One region of the Bradyrhizobium japonicum USDA 6 genome, then DNA from elsewhere that is predicted to be linked to it. Evidence: riboswitches for the same ligand, from Rfam matches in the RefSeq annotation. Region 1 holds a riboswitch; each other region holds the start of a gene.

Region 1 (4,650 bases):
TTCCATCGGCTTCGCATAAGTCGACGCAAGTTCAAGCGTGCCGTCGAGGGCGATCTTCCAGGCGATAACGTACTGTTCGTCCGATTTGTTGTCCCGGTGTCTGGTCCACGAAACGAAAATAAAGTCGTTTTGGCCAAGTTCAACAACGCCCCACATTTGAGGCACGAACTGTGCCACCTTCGAGACATTGGAGATAATTTGTTCTATCGTCTCACCATCTTGCGCTCGCCAAGTTGACTTCAGTCGTTCGACAAGGGGACTGTCGCTGGCCCGAATATTATTGCTCATGGCAGCCGGCCAGGCGAGGCAGATTAAAAATCCGACCACGCTAAGCCATAGCGCGGGTCTTCCAGGCATTCTCTTCATAACCCTCGGCCTATCGCGTTTCATCCAAATATCTTGTGAAGCAGGCAACCTCGAACCTGCTATGCCATCGCAAGAAGTTTACGGGGATGCACCCGCTAGCTGTCCCGCGCGAGCAGGCGCTCCCCTCTATGTCATGCGCAGCTAACTTCCCCGGCAGCGACTGCGTCAATTGGCTGAGCTGGACCTGCCCAGAGGAGGAGACTGGGCATTCCGAGGGTCTGCATTCTTCGTGCCAGGCAATAGGCGGAAAATTTCACGGAGTTTGTGTCACTCTTGTCGACTTTCCGACCTTTGCATGTTTTCGATGTTTCTGTTTGGCGTATCCGCCGCAGCTTGTGCATCCATGTCCCGCACCGGATATTTAGCAGAAGAGTTGAACGCCTCGATGCCGGATGCCTGTGGACGGAAGTGGGTTTGCCGCCATTGAGCTGTGTGGTTCGCTATCGTGCCGCCCGCGTTCGAGCTGCGTGATTGCCAAGCACCAAGCCGGCTTGATCCCAGCTCTGAAGTCTGGGTGGCACGCAAATCAACCCCTCGCCAGTTGCTAAATTTCGCCACGTGCCTTGGCCTATTCGCCGCAGATCCTTTAGTTGAGCGAAGAGCTGGCTAGCTGAGGTGCTGGGCGAACCTCTGGAAATCGCAAAGCCGCATTGAAAGCGCTCTGATATAACGTCGGTACTCCCGCCGGCAGGCTGCTTCTGTCCCTTTCATCAATTTAGCGTGCGGCTCCGCCTCAAGGCAGCTCCGATGCTTATCCGGCATCTGAGAAGGATATGTCTGATTATGACATCTCTGATGAGAGAATGTTTCTAGATGGTGAAGTCACAGAGATGCACGGTCATTCGGCTAGCGGATGTCGCAGATTAGCTTGCACATAATCTGAGAGGTTGACGGAAGAGTTCTCCTGCCGATAATCCAAGTCGTCGAGGTTCTCCGGTTCCCATTGATCCGGAGCTAAGAGGGAAGCCGGTGCAAATGCCGGCTCTGCCCCCGCAACTGTGAGCGGCGAGCCGCTGTCCGACGATGTCGCTGAAGCCTGCACGGCTTCGGGAAGGCCGGACAGCAGCGATGACCAGCAAGCCAGGAGACCGGCCCCGACAATATATTGGTCCACGGGCGGGGTGTCTCGGTGGTGCGCCAAGCAGCCGTCGCACGCGCGACTTCTCCTGCCTGCGTCCGCCATGGCCTTTGTCCCCAACAGGGGTTAACGCTATGTCTCCTCTCTCTCTTCCAGTTGCTACGCTCGGAACGCCACGCATCGGCCCAAGGCGTGAGCTCAAGCTCGCTCTAGAAAGCTACTGGGCTGGAAAGATTAGTGAACAGCAGTTGCACGAAGACGCATTCGGCCTACGCGCAGCGAACTGGGCTCGTCAAAAATCGCTCGGCGTCACGATCATTCCGTCAAACGACTTCTCGCTGTATGATCAGGTGCTCGATACAAGCGTCATGGTTGGCGCAATCCCGGAGATCTACGCCGCGAACGGAGAATCCGTTTCGCTCCAAACGTACTTCGCCATGGCCCGCGGATCGCAATGCGGCGAGCAGGATGCGAGTTGCGCCCAGAGCCCGCGGGGATCTGGCGTGCCCGCGCAGGAAATGACCAAGTGGTTCGATACCAACTACCACTACATGGTTCCTGAGTTTTACCGGGGACAGGCGTTCAGACTGTGCTCTCGCAAACCCGTCGAAGAGTATGAGGAAGCGAGGGCTCTTGGCTTTCAGACCCGCCCTGTCCTGATCGGGCCGGTCACATTTTTAAAGCTCGGCAAGAGTACCGATAGTGCGTTCCAGCCCCTCTCTCTCCTCGATGATCTGATACCCGTCTATATCGACCTTCTGCATGAATTAGCCAAACGAGGGGCAAGTTGGGTTCAGTTTGACGAGCCCTGCCTGGTCCTTGATCTGGATGAGGCGGCGCGAAATTCGTTGCTGCACGCCTATAACCGGTTCGCAAAGGAGGGACCCGCTATCAAGATCATGCTTGCGAGCTATTTCGGCGCCCTAGGCGACAATCTGGATACTGCCTTGAGCCTGCCAATTTCCGGTCTGCACGTCGATTTGGTTCGAGCGCCAGAACTATTGGATCAGATCGTTGCTGACGGCCGAAGTGATCTCGTCATGTCGCTCGGTGTCATCGACGGCCGGAATGTGTGGCGGTCGAACTTGCCGTCGCTCCGTCAGCGGCTGAAGCCCTCGATTGCGAAGCTTGGCAGGCACCGTGTACAGCTCGCTCCATCCTGCTCGCTGCTTCACGTGCCGGTCGATGTTGAACTAGAGACCGGGCTCGCGTCCGACGTCAAGAGCTGGCTTGCTTTCTCGGTTCAGAAGATGCGTGAGCTTGCGATCCTGGCGCGGGTACTCGCAGGCGACCAGAATGTTGGGCTAGCTCTTGCCGAGTCGGAATGCGCTGCGACTGCCCGCCGGACCTCGCCGAAGATCCATAATGCCAACGTCGCTGTCCGAATGAGGGCGATCGATCAGACGATGCGCCAGCGCGCCACCCCGTTTGCCCGTCGTTCCGAGATCCAAAGGGAACGCTTTGGACTACCGGCTTTTCCCACCACGACGATAGGATCGTTTCCGCAGACCACAGCGGTGCGAAATGCTCGCGCGGCGCATGCGCGAGGTGCGATGAGCGAGGAGCAATACGACAGGTTCCTCAAAGAGGAGATAGCCCGCGCCGTACGTTGGCAGGAGGACATCGGTCTTGACGTCCTCGTTCATGGCGAATTCGAGCGTAATGACATGGTGCAGTACTTCAGCGAGCAACTCGCCGGCTTCGCATTTACAAGGAATGGATGGGTTCAGTCCTATGGTTCGCGCTGCGTTAGGCCCCCGATCCTGTTTGGCGATGTAGTGCGGCCGAAGCCGATCACCGTGGAATGGTGGCGCTACGCGCAATCACTAACTAGTAAGCCGATGAAGGCGATGTTGACCGGACCGGTGACGATCCTGAACTGGTCGTTTGTTCGCGATGATATTCCTAGAAGCGAGGTCTGCCGTCAGCTTGCGCTCGCGATGCGCGATGAAGTCCGCGATCTCGAGAATGCCGGTGCGGCGATGATACAGATCGACGAAGCTGCACTTCGCGAAGGATTGCCATTGCGCCGGTCGGACTGGAAGGCATATCTCGATTGGGCCGGAGATTGCTTCCGCATCTGCTCATCGGGCGTTACCGATCAAACGCAAATCCATACACATATGTGCTACTCAGAGTTTAACGACATCATCGGTGCGATCGCTGCAATGGATGCGGATGTCATTTCAATCGAGACGTCGCGATCGAAAATGGAGCTGCTGGATGCGTTCAGGAGGTACGAATATCCAAATCAAATCGGACCGGGCGTGTACGACATTCACTCTCCGCGCGTTCCCGAGACGGACGAAATGAAGGAGCTGATCGTGCTAGCTCGGACGCGCTTGCAGGATTCTCAGCTCTGGGTCAATCCGGACTGCGGCCTAAAAACGCGCAAATGGGAGGAGGTTCGGCCTGCGCTCGCCAACATGGTCGCTGCCGCGCGCGAACTGCGCGCTGCATCCGATCCGCAAATCCGTTGATCCCGAGCTCCGGTCTGTTCTCGACAAAGCTAATTGGGTTATGGTGATTTACGCTTTCCACATTATCGAGGCTATCCTTGCCGCTGACAAAATGCCCGGTCCACTTCGTGGACCGGGGAAGGTACGGTCTCGGAGAAAAGATGGTGACGCGTTACGCTAGTTTCGTCGGCCGCGGGAGAATTGCCGGCTGCTCGATCAAGGCGACGACATTCGCCGAAAATCTGCGACCCATTCAAGCAGAAGTGCCGCAGCTCAATCATGCCATGGTACGCGGCCGTCTAGGCTGTGATTTGTCGCTCATGGGCACGTTGGCAACGGCCGCGACAGCAATGAGAAAACTAATGCTTGACGGACACCGCAAGGCACCGGCGCGGATTCGGTCCGCTCGGAGATGCCGTCAGGCTCCCTCAATCAATCCACGCTAGATAGTTTCCGAAGAGAGGACGTCAAAGGCACTCCGTACCCCAACTCACGCCAATCCATTTGGAATAACGGCTATCCGGGCCAGATACGCCAATGCGTCGGCCGCACAGCGATTTGCTCTCCGGTATTCGCGTTGATCCATCCGCCGAAGATCCGGCGGCAAGGAAAGACCACCCGGTGAATTGAATTACCCTCGATCACGGCAATCTCCAGATCCTGATCGAAGGGCGGCGCCTTTCCAAGCTGCTCCCATGTCAGATCATTAGATGCTGGGCGGTGTTCATAGCTGCGGGGTGACAAATT
Region 2 (4,650 bases), 1.5 Mb from region 1:
CGCGCGCGCTGGGACTCGAACCCGCGCTGGTGCCCGAATTCGGCGAGCAGGATTTTGGCGCCTGGACCGGCCGGCGGCATGACGAGCTCGCCGCGACTGGCGGCGAAGCCTATGTGCAGTTCTGGAGCGATCCGGCGCACGGGCGGCCGCCGGACGGCGAAAGTTTCGAGGATCAGGTCGCGCGCGTCCGGCTGGGTCTCGCGCAAATCGGCGCCGGCCCGGCGACGCTCGTCGTGCATTCCGGCACCATCCGCGCCGCGCTCTGCATTGCGCTGGATCTGACACCACAAGCGGCCCTGCGCTTCGTGGTCGATCCGTTGTCACTGACCCGGATCGACCGGCTCGCCGCGGGCTGGCGCGTCGTCGCGGTCAATCAGCGCGCGGCTTGAGCCGGATCAGGCCGGGCGATCCGGCACGTTGGCCTGCGCGAAGGTCGCCATGCCGTTGTGGAGGCTGCACGCGAGCCGCACCAGCGGCAGCGCGACGGCAGCACCCGATCCTTCGCCGAGCCTGAGATCGAGGCTGATCAACGGCTGCACGTTCAGCGCGCGCAGCACCAGCCGATGCCCCTGCTCCGCCGATTGATGCGACGGCAGCAGGAATGGCTGACACGACGGGTTCAGCCGCACCGCCGCCAGCGCTGCCACCGATACGATGAAGCCATCGATCAACACGGGAATGCGGGCTTGCGCAGCCGCAATGATGGCGCCGCAGATCGCCGCGATTTCGAGGCCCCCGACGCCGCACAGGATCTTTTCCGGCGAAGCGCCCGCAACGCCATGCCGCGCGATCGCAGCGTCGATCACGCGCGCCTTGTGCGCACGGCCGGCCGCATCGACGCCGGTACCGCTGCCCGCGATCTCCTCGGCACTGATGCCGAGCAGGCTCGCCGCAATCGCCGCCGACGTCGTGGTATTGCCGATGCCCATCTCGCCGAAGATCAGGAGATCGGGCCTGCCGGCGTCTGCGCGCGCGACTGCGCGCTGACCGGCTTCGAAGGCGAATGCCAGCTCCGTGGGGGTGAGTGCGGCTTCCACGCTGAAATCGCGCGTGCCCTGGCGCGGCTTGTCGGTGACGACGCCCGCGATCGCCTCTTGGGCCAGGGTGCCGGCGTCGACGACCTCAAGGTTTGAGCCGAGCTCACACGCCAGCACCGAGATCGCGGCACCGCCTGAGGCGAAATTCGCCATCATCGCGATGGTCACTCCTTGCGGATAGGCAGACACGCCCTGCGCGACGATGCCGTGATCGCCGGCGAAGATAATGATCGGCACCCGCGCGGCGCGCGGCTGCTCGGTCGCCTGCAGGCCCGCAAGCTCGACCGCAAGCTGCTCCAGCCGGCCGAGCGCGCCGGCTGGTTTTGTGAGTTGCGCCTGACGCGCGAGCGCCGCCTCGCGATGGACGGCGGAGACATCGGGGCATTTCCGGGTGACCCATTCAGGGAGCATGCTGCCTCGCTTACGGCCTGCGCTTGAGAATGTAGCTGTCCATGATCCAGCCATGCCGTTCGCGCGCATCCTGTCGCGCGGCGACGATGTGCGGGCCGATCTCGGCCAGAACGCCCGACATCACGATCTGATCGGGCATGCCGAGATAGGCGCCCCACCAGATGTGCAGTCTCGCCGGATCGAGCGACTGGAATGCCGTGCCGCCATCGAGCATCACCACCACGGTGTCGACGCCCTGCGGCCAGCCGCCTTCGCGCAAGCGGCGCCCGGTCGTAACCAGGAAGGGCTCGCCGATGTCGTTGAGCGGCAGCGCATGCGCCGCGCACAGCGCCTGGATCGAGGTGATGCCGGGCACGACGTCGATCCTTGGCAGGGGATCGAGCCGCCGCGCAATGCGCAGCGAGGAATCGTAGAGCGAAGGGTCGCCCCAGATCAGCAGCGCGACCTTGCCTTCACCTTCGAGCTGGCTCGCGATCGTCTGCGACCAGGCCGCGGCCACGGCGTCGTGCCAGTCGTCCACGCCCTTGTGATAGTCCGCTTCACCGGCATCGCGCACGGGAAGGTCGAACTCGGCAATGCGCGTCGTTTGATTGGTGAGCACATCCGCGCAGATCGTCCGCCTGAGATCTGCAAGATCGGACTTCGCCGTCCCCTTGCGCGGGATCAGGATGAGATCGGCCGCGTTGATGGCTTGAACGGCGGCGCGCGTGAGCTGCCCGGGATCGCCGCAACCGATGCCTATCAGGGAGAGCGTGAGCATCGCGCGTGCAGGGGCGGCCGTGACGGCCGCCCCTTTGTCTCTTAAGCCGCGTTGTGCAGGCGCGGCGTGACGAGGCCCGGCGCGGTGACGCCGCGCAGCGATTTCGCCAGTGCCAGCACGGCGAGATCGGCGAGCGGCTCGATCACGATGACGAGTGCGTAGGAGGCCGCGAAGGTCGCGATGTTGACGAGGTTGGTCGCACCGAAGCCGGAGCCATAGAGCGCCCAGAACGCGACCCAGGCGATGACGCCGGCCTGATACGTGGTCGAAAGCGCCAGCGCCTGGCGATAGCTGAGATCGACATAGGCGGTGTTGCGGGCAATAATCCGCGTGGCGATCGCCTGGATCGCGAACAGCGGCACCAGCAGCGTGGTGACGTTCATGCCGTATTGCGGCAGGTCGGGTGGCTCGAAGAACACGCCCTGGAACAGCAGGCCGAACGCGAGGCCGAAGGCCGCGGGCGCTGCCCCAAACAGCAGGAACAGGGTCGAGCCGAGGATGAAGTGCACCTCGGAGACGCCGACCGGGAAATGCGGCAGGATCTCGAAGAAGACGAACACGAGGCCCGTGGTGGCGAGCGTCCGCGCCGCGAACGAGGTAATGCCCTGCTCGCGCACGGTCTCGACCGCGAGCTTCAGCGCAACGCCGCCGACGGCGATGCCGGTTGCGTAACTCAACACGAGCTTGGCGCCCGAGACGACTCCGGGTTCGATATGCATGGTTCAGTTCCTTCCTGCCGTCACACCCGACGGCCTTGGCCACAAAACATGCACGGCCGGTCTCCTGGCTCGCGGTTCACTGGGGTTCTCCGGCCTTCCCGAGCCTCGCGGCCCAGTGGCTGATCGGAGCCCCTCACCGCTTACAGTCGCGGGGCGGCTGGGGTTTTGGGCGGCGCAACTGTCCGCCCACCCCCATTCCCGATTATGCTCCGGCGGTTTGCGCCGCCTCGAGCACCATGCGTCTCCTGTGTGCCCCTTTCGCCAGCCGGGCGTCAAGGGGCGAAGGGCGGCCGGGACGGTCATGACGGATAATCGCCCGCCAGCGCGCCGAACAGGATCACGGCGGCCGTCGAGGCAGCGCCACCCCGCGCAAGCTGTTCGGCCAGCTCGGCAATGGTGGTGCGGACCAGCCGCTCGTCGGGACGGCCGAGGGATTCGGCGAACAGGGCCGGGGTATCAGGGGCGAGGCCGTGCTCGATCAATTTTGCGACAAGCGCCGGAAAGGTGCGCCGGCCCATATAGACCACGGTGGTCGCTTCGGGATCCGCCAACGCCGCCCAGTTCAAATTCTGCGGCAGCTCGCCGGTGACATCGGCCCCGGTCACGAACTGCACCCGGCGCGAGGTGTGGCGCCGGGTCAGGGGAATGCCGGCTTGCGCGGCGGCGACACAGGCCGAGGTTATTCCGGGAATGATCTCGTAGCCGATGCCGGCTTCGCGCAGCGCCTCCAGCTCCTCCTCGAGCCGGCCAAAGATACCGGCATCGCCCGATTTCAGCCGCACCACACGGACGCCGGCCGCGGCATAGTCGACCAGCAGGCGGTTGACGTGGTGCTGCTTGGTCGAGGGCCGCCCTGCCCGTTTCCCGACCGCGACGAGATTGGCGCCGGGCCGGGCCAGATCGAGGATCGCGCCCGAGGCAAGATCGTCATAGAGCACGACGTCGGCATCGCGCAGCCGCGCGGCGCCTTTGACCGTGAGGAGCTCGGGGTCGCCGGGGCCGGCCGAGATGAAAGTGACAAAACCGCTCACCGGTCCTCCGCGATCAGATGGAAGAACGTGCCGGTGGCATAGCCGCGGCGCGAGCCGGTCTCGGCGATGACCGCGCCTGTTGCATCGTGCACGACCGCGAGCGGCGTATCCGGCTGCGCGACAATCGTCGAATAGTGGAACTCGTGGCCGCGCAGGCGGGCGCCGACCTGATGGCCCGGCATCGGCGCGGCGAGCGCAGCGAGACGATAGCCGAGATGCATGCGGCGCTTGGCAAAGCTCGTCTCCAGTCCGAGCAGGCCCGTCATCTCATGACGAATGCCGTCGGCATCGGTCAGAGCGGCTCCCAGCACCATATAGCCTCCGCATTCGCCGTGCACCGGCCGTGTGTCAGCGAAGGCGCGCAAGCCGCTGCGAAAGCGGGCATTGGCCGCGATCGTGCCGGCATGGAGCTCGGGATAGCCGCCGGGCAGCCAGCAGACATCCGCGCCCGCGTCAGGCGCTTCATCGGCAAGCGGCGAGAATATCGAGATCTCGGCGCCGGCCGCGCGCCAGGCCTCCAGCATGTGCGGATAGATGAAGGAGAACGCGGCATCGCGGGCCAACGCAATGCGCTGCCCGGGCGGCGTCACATTCATGCCGTTTGCCGCCGATTGCGGTGACCAGCTTGCTGCCGATCCCAGCACCGCATCGAGATCGACATGTTCGGCGACGAAGCGCGCGGCTTCGTCGAT
Region 3 (4,650 bases), 1.4 Mb from region 1:
GACGACCACTGGGCCGAGGCCACGTCCGCGCGGCTTGCGCGCGACTGTGCCCGCCTGGACGACATCGTGCGGTCGCTAGGCTGGCGGCTCGTCGGTGGTGCGCCGCTGTTTCGTCTCTACGAGACGCCTGATGCGCTTGCTGCGCAGGAGAAACTGGCGCGTAGCCAGATCTGGTCGCGCGTGTTCGCGAGAGAGCCGGCATGGCTGCGCCTCGGGCTTCCCGGCAGCGAAGCCGAATGGACGCGCCTTGCCGAGGCGCTAGCGCGCTAACGCGAGCAGGCCATCGACGTCGAGATGCTGTTCGATGTGATCGGCGAGGGCGTCGAGCGCACTCCCGACCCTGCTGTGATAAGGCTCCTCGCCTGCCGGAATGTCGAGCTTTGCGAGATACGCCTTTCGGAAATCGTCCGAGGTGAAAAGGCCGTGCAAATAGCTGCCCTGCACGCGGCCATCGCGCGAGATCGCGCCTTCGGGCTCGCCGTTCAGTTTCGCAAACGGGCGCGCGCGATCCGGCCCATCGGTGCGGCCGATGTGGATTTCGTAGGCGTCGATCGGCTGGTCCGTGGCGGCATGCACGGCTGCGACGCGCGTCAGCGTCTTCTGCGGGCTCATCACCGTTTCCACGTCCAGAAGTCCGAGACCCGGCGTGTCGCCGGCAGGGCCTTCGATGCCGCCGGGGTCGGTGACGCTGCGCCCGAGCATCTGATAGCCGCCGCAGAGGCCGAGCACATGGCCGCCCCGACGGTGATGCGCCAGGAGATCGATGTCCCAGCCCTGCGCGCGCAGGAAGGCGAGATCGCCGCGGGTGGACTTTGAGCCGGGGATGATGACGAGGCTGATATCGCCGGGGATGGCGTCGCCCGGCCGCACCATGACGAGATCGACGCCAGGCTCGAGCTTCAGCGGATCGAGATCATCGAAATTGGCGATCCGCGACAGTGCGAGGCAGGCGATCTTGCACTGGCCCGGCTTGCGCGCGTCGCTCAGGCCGAGCGCGTCCTCGGCCGGCAGCTCGCCGGCCCGCGCGAACCAGGGCAGCACGCCAAGGCCACGCCACGCGGTCTTTTGCTCGATCAGCTTGTAGCCGTCGTCGAATAGCGAGGGGTCGCCGCGGAACTTGTTGATGACGAAACCCTGGATCATCGCGGCATCGTCGGGGTCGATCACCGTCCTGATGCCGACGAGCTGGGCGATGACGCCGCCGCGGTCGATGTCGCCGACCAGCACGACGGGGACGTCGGCCTTGCGCGCAAAGCCCATATTGGCGATGTCGGCCTTGCGCAGGTTGACCTCGGCCGGGCTGCCGGCGCCTTCGACCAGCACCAGATCGGCGCGCGCCTTCAGCCGCTCGAAACTCTCCAGCACCGCGCCCATCAGCGAGGGCTTCATCGCCGCATATTCACGCGCCCGCGCGGTCGCGATGCGCTTTCCCTGGACGATGATTTGTGCGCCGACATCGGTTTCGGGCTTCAGCAGCACCGGGTTCATGTCGGTGTGCGGCTCGACGCCAGCGGCCAGCGCCTGGAGCGCCTGGGCCCGACCGATCTCGCCGCCGTCGACAGTGACGGCCGCGTTGTTCGACATGTTCTGCGGCTTGAACGGCAGCACGCGCAGGCCGCGCCGCGTGAAGGCGCGCGCGAGGCCGGCGACGATGAGCGACTTGCCCACGTCCGAGCCGGCCCCCTGGATCATCAATGCGCGCGCCATCGAATTCAGAACTCGACGCCGGCTTGCGCCTTGATGCCGGAGCGGAAGGGGTGCTTGACCAGCGTCATCTCGGTGACGAGATCGGCGATCTCGATCAGCTCGTCCTTGGCGTTGCGCCCGGTGAGCACGACATGGGTCATGGGGGGCTTGTGCGTTTTCAGGAAGTCGATGACCTCGGCGATGTCGAGATAATCGTAGCGCAGCGCGATGTTGATCTCGTCGAGCACGACCATGCGAAGATTGGAATCTGATATCAGCTCCTTGGCCTTCGCCCAGCCGGCCTGTGCCGCGGCAATGTCGCGGGCGCGGTCCTGCGTCTCCCAGGTGAAACCTTCGCCCATCGCATGGAACTGGCAGAGCTCGCCGAAATGGCCGGTGAGCAGGCGCCGCTCGCCGGTGTCCCAGGCGCCCTTGATGAACTGCACGACCGCGCAGGGGAAGCCATGGGCGACACAGCGGACGATCATGCCGAAGGCGGATGAGGACTTGCCCTTGCCGGCGCCGGTATGGACGATGATGAGGCCCTTTTCGCCGCTCTTGGTCGCCATGATCTTGTCGCGGGCGACCTTGATTTTCGCCATTTTCGCGGCGTGGCGGGCGTCGGTTTCCTCGGCCGTTTGGGTATCCGGTTCAGGCGTCATCTGACAGGGTCCTTCGGCTTGACAAGAGGCGGCCGGGGGCAAATGGTGGCCCGGCGTTGGTTCCTGTCCTATGACAGGCGAAGAGGGAATGCGATAGGGTCCGAATCGACAAGATTCGGCTCCAAACTGCAGCCGCCCCCGCGACCGTGACCGGAGAGATGCCCGAAGCCACTGATCCCCCAGGGGATCGGGAAGGCGGGGATCGAAGGGCCAAAAGCCCTGCTCCGCAAGCCGGGAGACCTGCCAGCGCGGACGAGTTTTGGACCGGCGGACGGGGTGTTCCGCGACGGGGAAACGGACCTTCGGGGGAATGGTCCGTGTGCCTCTTCGCCTCCCGCTGTTTATCCTGGAAGAGGCGATGACCGTCACACTTCACGTCTGTATTACCTGCCGTGCCGGCCAGACGCTCGACGAGGGTGAGGCGACGCCCGGCAAGCGCCTGCATGGTGCGATCCTCGACGCCGGCGTGCCCGAGGGCGTCAATGTGGTTCCCGTTGAATGCCTGTCGGCATGCAGCCAGGGCTGCTCGGTTGCGCTCAGCGCGCCCGGCCGCTGGTCCTATGTCTATGGCCGTCTGTCGGAGGCCCATGCGAGTGACGTGGTCGCGGGTGCCGCGGCCTATGCCGCCGCGCCCGACGGTCTCGTGCCCTGGCGCAGCCGTCCCGAAATCTTCCGCAAGCAATCGCTTGCCCGCATTCCCCCCATTGCCGTTGTGCCGGAGGCCGCCGAATGAACTCGCTCGCAAAAGTCCCTGTGACGGTGGTCACGGGTTTTCTCGGCTCCGGCAAGACGACGCTGATCCAGCATCTGCTCGCAAACCCCGATGGCAAGAAGCTCGCGGTGCTCGTCAACGAGTTCGGCAGCGAGGGTGTCGATGGCGAGATCCTGAAATCCTGCGCCGATGCGAATTGCCCGGAGGAGAACATCGTCGAGCTCGCCAATGGCTGCATCTGCTGTACCGTTGCGGACGATTTCATTCCGACCATGGAGAAGCTCTTGGCGCGGCCGGTGCGGCCAGATCACATCCTGATCGAGACCTCGGGCCTGGCGTTGCCGAAGCCGCTGCTGAAGGCGTTCGACTGGCCGGAGATCCGCTCGCGGATCACGGTCGACGGCGTGATCGCGCTCGCCGATGCCGAGGCTGTTGCCGCCGGCCGTTTTGCGCCGGACCCGGCGGCCGTGGAAGCGCAGCGCGCGGCGGATGAAAATCTCGACCACGAGACGCCGCTGTCGGAGGTGTTCGAGGACCAGATCGCCTGCGCCGACATCGTGCTGCTGACCAAGGCCGATCTTGCGGGGGCCGCAGGGATCGAAGCCGCCAAGGCCGCCATCACCGCGGAGATGCCGCGCCGGGTGCCGATGCTATCCGTCACCGATGGCGCGATCGATGCGCGCGTCATCCTCGGCCTCGGCGCCGCCGCCGAGAACGATCTCGCCGCGCGGCCCTCGCATCACGACGGCGAGGAGGATCACGAGCACGACGATTTCGCCTCCGTCGTGATCGATCTTCCGGAGGTCAGCGACATCGACGTACTGGTCGCGTCGGTGCAGCGTCTTTCGCGCGAGCAGAACGTGCTGCGCGTCAAGGGCTATATCGCGGTCGCGGGCAAGCCGATGCGCCTGTTGCTGCAAGCGGTCGGCGAGCGCGTGCGCCACCAGTTCGACAAGCCCTGGGGCGCAGCTCTCAGGCAGTCGAAGCTCGTCGTGATCGGCGAGCACGGCGATATCGACGAGGCCGCGATCAAGGCAGGACTTGGTCTTTCAGGACTTGGTATCTGATGCACGTCGTCTTCCGCGAGAGCCGCGGTCTCGAGGAGACCGCGACGCCAAGGGACATCGGCCAGGACCCGGCCGATCTCGTGGTGCTCTCGTACTCGGATTCCGACCTTGCGGCGTTCGCGGCCGGCTGGCGGCGCGGCCGCAGCAGCCTGCCGTCGCTGCGGCTCGCCAATCTCGCCGAGCTGCGTCATCCGTTGTCGGTCGACACCTATATCGAGCGCACGCTGTCGCAGGCACGCGGCATTCTGGTGCGCCTGATCGGCGGTGAGTCCTATTGGCCGTACGGGCTCGCGGCCCTGCAGCAGCTCGCGAAGGACCGCAACATTGTGCTGGCCGTGCTGCCGGCCGACGGCCGCGACGACACGCGGCTCGATGCCTATTCGACCCTGCCGGTTTCGACGCTGCGCCGGCTCAAGGTGCTCTGCGATACCGGGGGTCCCGTTGCCGCCCAGGCCGCGATCGCGCAGCTCGCGCTGGCCTCGGGCCTTTACGCGGGCCCGGTCGTCGGCGAGATGAACCTGCC
Region 4 (4,650 bases), 1.2 Mb from region 1:
GCCCTTGGTCACCTTGACGGCATCGTCCGCGTACATCGTCCAGCCGACGACGGGAGCGCCCGCGTGAAGCCTGCAATCGCGGCAGTGACACAGCGCATGCACGATCGCTTCGCCCTCGACCTGATAGCGGATCGCGCCACAGTGACAACCGCCGGTGATGGTGCTCATGCGTTCCTCCCGATGGCAGGCAGGTTTCGTTGATCGATAGCTCTCCAGACCTGCGGCTTCAACGGCGCAATCGATTTGCGATTGCGTCCTACTGTCGCGTGACAGCTCCCGCCACTGCGAGGGCAAGGTGATCCGCGACTACCATTTGAACGAAGCTGCGACCTCGTAGCTGCGCGGCGCGCCCAGGATGATCTGGTCGGTGTACCCGGGATCGCCCCAGGCGGCGTAGAGCTTGTTGGTCAGGTTCCTCACGCGAAAGCTGATCCGGGTCTGGTCGACGGTCGGGAAGTACGCCTTTGGAATATCGACGAACGCGTATGCGTCGAAGATCGTGTAGGCGTCCATCGTGACCAAATTGTCCTGGAAGTTGAAGCGGTCGCCGACGTGACGGACGAGGCCGCCGATCTCCACCGGCAGTTTCGTGTCGAAGCGGTAGGAGGCTCCGGCGTTGGCGATGAAGTTGGGAACGTTGGGCGGCGTCTTGCCCGAATAGGACTGGAAGTCGCCATTGCCGTCGACATAGGTGAAGTCGATGAAGCGCGACTGCACGAAGGCGACGTTGCCCCACAGCTTCAGGCCTGCGACCGGATTGACCGCGGCGGCAATCTCGACGCCCTTGGAGGCGATCTTGCCGGCGACGTTGAAGAGGATGCCGCTTTCGGGGACGTAGACGTTCTTGCGCTCGATGTCGAAGGCCGAGAACGTGGCCTCCGCGCGCTTGTCGGCCGACAGCAGCTTCACGCCGGTCTCGTAGGTCCGCGACGTCGTGAGCAGCAGTGGCGTCGTGGGCCTGAGGATGAAGATGTTCGCCACCGTCGGGTCGGCTGCCGTCGCGTACTGGCTGTAAAGCATTACGCCGGGCGCGATGTCCCAGGTGTAGCCGATGCGTCCGGTGACCGGATTGAACGTCTTGGAGAAAGGATAGTTGGCTTTCAGGAGGCCATTCTCGTCGAAGCGGGTCCGCGATAGCTCGATATTCTCAAAACGGATGCCGCCGATCAGCGCGAAGGTCGAGGTCAGCTTGAGCCGGTCCTCGAACGACAGCGAGGTGGTGTCGAGATGGGTGTAGATCTTCTCGTCGCTGCGCGGGCCGTAGAGGCCGCGATCCGGGTTGAGGAGGTCGACGTAGTCGTTGAAGAACAGCGTGTCCTGCGAGACGTTGAACTGGTTGCTGCTCGCCGCCACGGTGGCGACGAAGCGATTGTCCATTCCGCCGAGACTGGAATTAACGGTGAGGTCGGTGATGTTGCCGTAGAGTCGCTGGGCGTGATCCAGCGCCAGACGTTCGCGATAGATACTCTGCGCGCCTGCGAAATTGCCTACGGTCTGGTCGAACGACGAAATCTCGTTGTTGAACCAGTGCCGGTGGGCGTCATAGCCATAGACCTGGCTTTTCAGCGAGACGTTGTTGGTGATGTCCCATTGAAAGCCGCTGCGTAGCCAGAGCTCGCCAGCGCCGCTGTGATTGTCGAGAACGTTGTAGTTCGTGGTCAGCGTGCGCGCGTCGATGGTGACAGGTACCGGCGTGCCGCCGCCGAGGTAATAGTTGCTCCACCGACCGGACACGATGCCGTTCGTCGGCACGATGCCCGGCGCGTTCGCGGGCACCAGCGGTGTTCCCCAGTAGAAGCGGTCGTTGTCCTGCCTGTATTCGGCCGCGCCCCAGATCTTCAGGTTCTCGTTGACGCGATAGTTCAGCTGGCCCGAAACGTTGCTGAGCTTCGAATAGGTGTCGTCGATAAAGCCCTTGTTGTTGAAATGGCTGATGTCAAAGCGGTAGTCGAGGCCGTTGATCAGCGTGCTGCCGCCCGAGCCGTAACCGGCGCGATAACCGTTGAAGGAATCGTAGGACGTGAAGGCGTCGTTGATAATAGGCCCGGTATGCGGCACCTTGTTCACGTAGTTGATGGCGCCGCCGGTCGCGCCGAGGCCCGCCACCAGCGAGTCCGGTCCCTTGATGATCTCGACCTGCTGGAGGCCAGCCACGTCCATGGGACGGCCGGTCATGGTCGACGGCCCGATCGGGATGCCGTTGTAGAGCGTGGAGATCTGGTCGCCGGAAAAGCCACGCATCGAGAAGATGGCGGGCGCGCCGGGCGCATCGCCGCCGATGACGCCGACCGCCGCCTTGGCGACGTCGGTCGTGGTCCTGATGCCGAGATCCTCCATCGTCTTCTGACTGATGACCTCGACGGTCGCCGGCATTTCCCGCGCCGTGATGCCGAGCCGGGAGCCGACGTCGGTGACGGCGGCCGTGTTGAGCGGCGTCTGCACCGGGCCGCTCGGAGCTTGCGTGGCCGGAACGGCGACAGCAGGGGCGCCACGATTGCGTCCCGCGGCGCGCCGGGCCGCGCGCGGCTTCTGGGTGCCGGGGCTTATGGCGGGAGCCTGTCTCTGAGCAGGCGGGGTGACGATCACCGGGCCAACCTCCCGGGAGCGGTTGTCCTGCGCCGCGCTTTGCGCGAGCGCCGCGGACCACAAGGACACCGACGAGAGCAGGGTAATCAGGAAAGCACGCGACAACGCTGGCCTCGCGCCAGCACGGAAATAAAGATTTTGCATGACAACGCTCTGCGGCGACGCAAACAAACCGTCACCGCGGTTGCCTTAGTCATCCACCTTCGCCCCAGGCGGCGGATGCACCGGCTACTTGTCCGACATCAGGGCACCCCGCCCAATGCGTTCGCGCGTGACCATGGCTGGTAGCAGGTTTCCTGGCTCGCGGGTCATCGCCTTCGACCACCTTCCCAGAGGCCCAAGCGGGGCTCCAGTGGTTCGTTTGGTCGTCGGCTATCCGCCTACAGTTGCGGGGGCAGCCGCGGAATTGCCCACTGAGGTGGACGCACCGCATTCCCTTGAAGAGCCCTTGCGGGCACTACCGATCACGAAACTGGCATCCGGGGATGGGCGCGTCAACATCCCCGCGGGCTGCTGGACGGACCGGTCGGTCGATGGCGGCCTTGTGTTGCCGATTTGCACGATAGTCCGAGGGACCGCGACGAAACGTCCAACCCGGCCTCCGGACGAGCCTGGGTAACGAACGCTTGACCACGATCAATGACTGCCTTTGGTGTCCGAATATGCTACTGAGACCGAGTTCCGGCCCGACAAGGTAAGTCGATATTGATGCAGTTCGTCCGTACCATCCTGGCAGTCGCCATCGCCATCTCCCTGGCGATGCTGCCGGTTGGCGCGTCCGCGGCGAACCTCGCAATGTCGTCGGATGGCATGCAGACGGCCATGCACATGAGCGGCGACGCCGCCATGTCGATGGACGATTGTTGTCCCGACATGAAGGGAACGGGCTCCCATAGCGGCGACTACAAGTGCGGGATGGGCTTCTGCTGCGTCGGCGGGACCATCGCGCTCGGTGATGTCAGGCCTGTGGCGTTCGAACGTCTCGCCGTCGTGGCCAGCACGATGGCTATTCCCCCGGATCAGGTCGTTTCCTTCCGTGGCGGCAGTCCTCCTTTCCGACCTCCTCGAATCTGATCTCGCAAAGCCCGAGACGCGAGCGGCATGCCTGCTCGCGACGACGACTGACGTGCGCGCTTCACGCGCCACGGCGAAAGATCAATTCATGAGGACAGGACAATGCTTTCCAAAATCAGCACCGCGGCTCTCGCCGCCACCCTTTCGCTTGCCGCGTCCGCCGCGATGGCGGGCGCGGGCGACTACGCCTTCGAGCCCGTCACGCCGCAGATGAAGAAGGGCGAAGACGTCACGCTCGCCGTTCGGCTGACGAACAAGCAGACCGGCAAGCCGATACCGGACGCGGTCATCTTCAAGACCCGCCTCGACATGGCCCCGGACGGGATGGCCGAGATGGAATCGGCGGTCGCGCCGCTGCCGTCCAGGGAGCCGGGTGTGTACGCCTTCAAGACGGACCTGCCGATGGCTGGCCGCTACCAGATGACGCTGTCCGTGAAGGTGCAGGGCGAACCGGAGACGGTCACCGGCAAGGTGATCGTCACGGCGGTCAAGTGAGCGTTCGGGCGCTGCCCGGCGGCGCCCGACATTCCCCATTTTCCTTCACACGGACGCGCGCTCCCGGGCGCGCGGATACACGACATGAAAACGCTGCGTCTCCTGACGGCACTTGTGCTGGGCGGCGGCCTGGTCCTGGCCGGCGACTACTGGCATTCGAACGGTGCGGGCTGGCTCGCTGAGGCCGACATGACATCGGCTGCGGCTGCCGCGGAGCGAACGCCGCTCTACTACCGCGATCCAAGCGGTGCGCCGCTCTGGTCCGCGGGTCCGAAGAAGGACGACCGCGGGCGGGACTATCTGCCGGTCTACGACGACGATGGCGCGGCCGTCGCGCCGGCGCCGCCGAAGGCGCAGGCGGCTTCGCCGCGAAAAATCCTCTACTACCGCAATCCCATGGGGCTGCCCGATACGTCGACCGTCCCAAAGAAAGATCCGATGGGGATGGACTATGTCGCCGTTTACGAAGGCGACGACGCCGACGACGGCACGGTG

The links. Region 1 has a riboswitch for cobalamin ahead of metE (5-methyltetrahydropteroyltriglutamate--homocysteine S-methyltransferase). Riboswitches for the same ligand answer to the same signal wherever they lie in the genome.
Region 2: it holds a riboswitch for cobalamin, as region 1 does, so the genes downstream of both, BJ6T_RS31130 (energy-coupling factor ABC transporter permease) here and metE (5-methyltetrahydropteroyltriglutamate--homocysteine S-methyltransferase) in region 1, are expected to answer to the same signal.
Region 3: it holds a riboswitch for cobalamin, as region 1 does, so the genes downstream of both, BJ6T_RS31195 (DUF1636 family protein) here and metE (5-methyltetrahydropteroyltriglutamate--homocysteine S-methyltransferase) in region 1, are expected to answer to the same signal.
Region 4: it holds a riboswitch for cobalamin, as region 1 does, so the genes downstream of both, BJ6T_RS32135 (TonB-dependent receptor) here and metE (5-methyltetrahydropteroyltriglutamate--homocysteine S-methyltransferase) in region 1, are expected to answer to the same signal.

Annotation. Positions count from the first base shown of each region.
Region 1 covers NC_017249.1:8,043,343-8,047,992, reverse strand. The annotation lists gene BJ6T_RS37495 (hypothetical protein) at 1-288, opposite strand, end outside; gene BJ6T_RS46375 (hypothetical protein) at 634-924, opposite strand; cobalamin riboswitch at 1,276-1,477, shown strand; gene metE (5-methyltetrahydropteroyltriglutamate--homocysteine S-methyltransferase) at 1,579-3,924, shown strand.
Region 2 covers NC_017249.1:6,593,191-6,597,840, forward strand. The annotation lists gene BJ6T_RS31115 (histidine phosphatase family protein) at 1-389, shown strand, start outside; gene cobT (nicotinate-nucleotide--dimethylbenzimidazole phosphoribosyltransferase) at 396-1,448, opposite strand; gene cobF (precorrin-6A synthase (deacetylating)) at 1,459-2,208, opposite strand; gene BJ6T_RS31130 (energy-coupling factor ABC transporter permease) at 2,250-2,927, opposite strand; cobalamin riboswitch at 2,965-3,181, opposite strand; gene cobA (uroporphyrinogen-III C-methyltransferase) at 3,227-3,958, opposite strand; gene BJ6T_RS31140 (cobyrinic acid a,c-diamide synthase CobB) at 3,955-4,650, opposite strand, start outside.
Region 3 covers NC_017249.1:6,607,480-6,612,129, reverse strand. The annotation lists gene cobD (threonine-phosphate decarboxylase CobD) at 1-270, shown strand, start outside; gene BJ6T_RS31205 (cobyric acid synthase) at 259-1,707, opposite strand; gene cobO (cob(I)yrinic acid a,c-diamide adenosyltransferase) at 1,713-2,348, opposite strand; cobalamin riboswitch at 2,389-2,610, shown strand; gene BJ6T_RS31195 (DUF1636 family protein) at 2,707-3,081, shown strand; gene cobW (cobalamin biosynthesis protein CobW) at 3,078-4,127, shown strand; gene cobN (cobaltochelatase subunit CobN) at 4,127-4,650, shown strand, end outside.
Region 4 covers NC_017249.1:6,836,095-6,840,744, reverse strand. The annotation lists gene BJ6T_RS32140 (GFA family protein) at 1-168, opposite strand, end outside; gene BJ6T_RS32135 (TonB-dependent receptor) at 307-2,730, opposite strand; cobalamin riboswitch at 2,856-3,063, opposite strand; gene BJ6T_RS32130 (hypothetical protein) at 3,295-3,660, shown strand; gene BJ6T_RS32125 (FixH family protein) at 3,763-4,155, shown strand; gene BJ6T_RS32120 (efflux RND transporter periplasmic adaptor subunit) at 4,240-4,650, shown strand, end outside.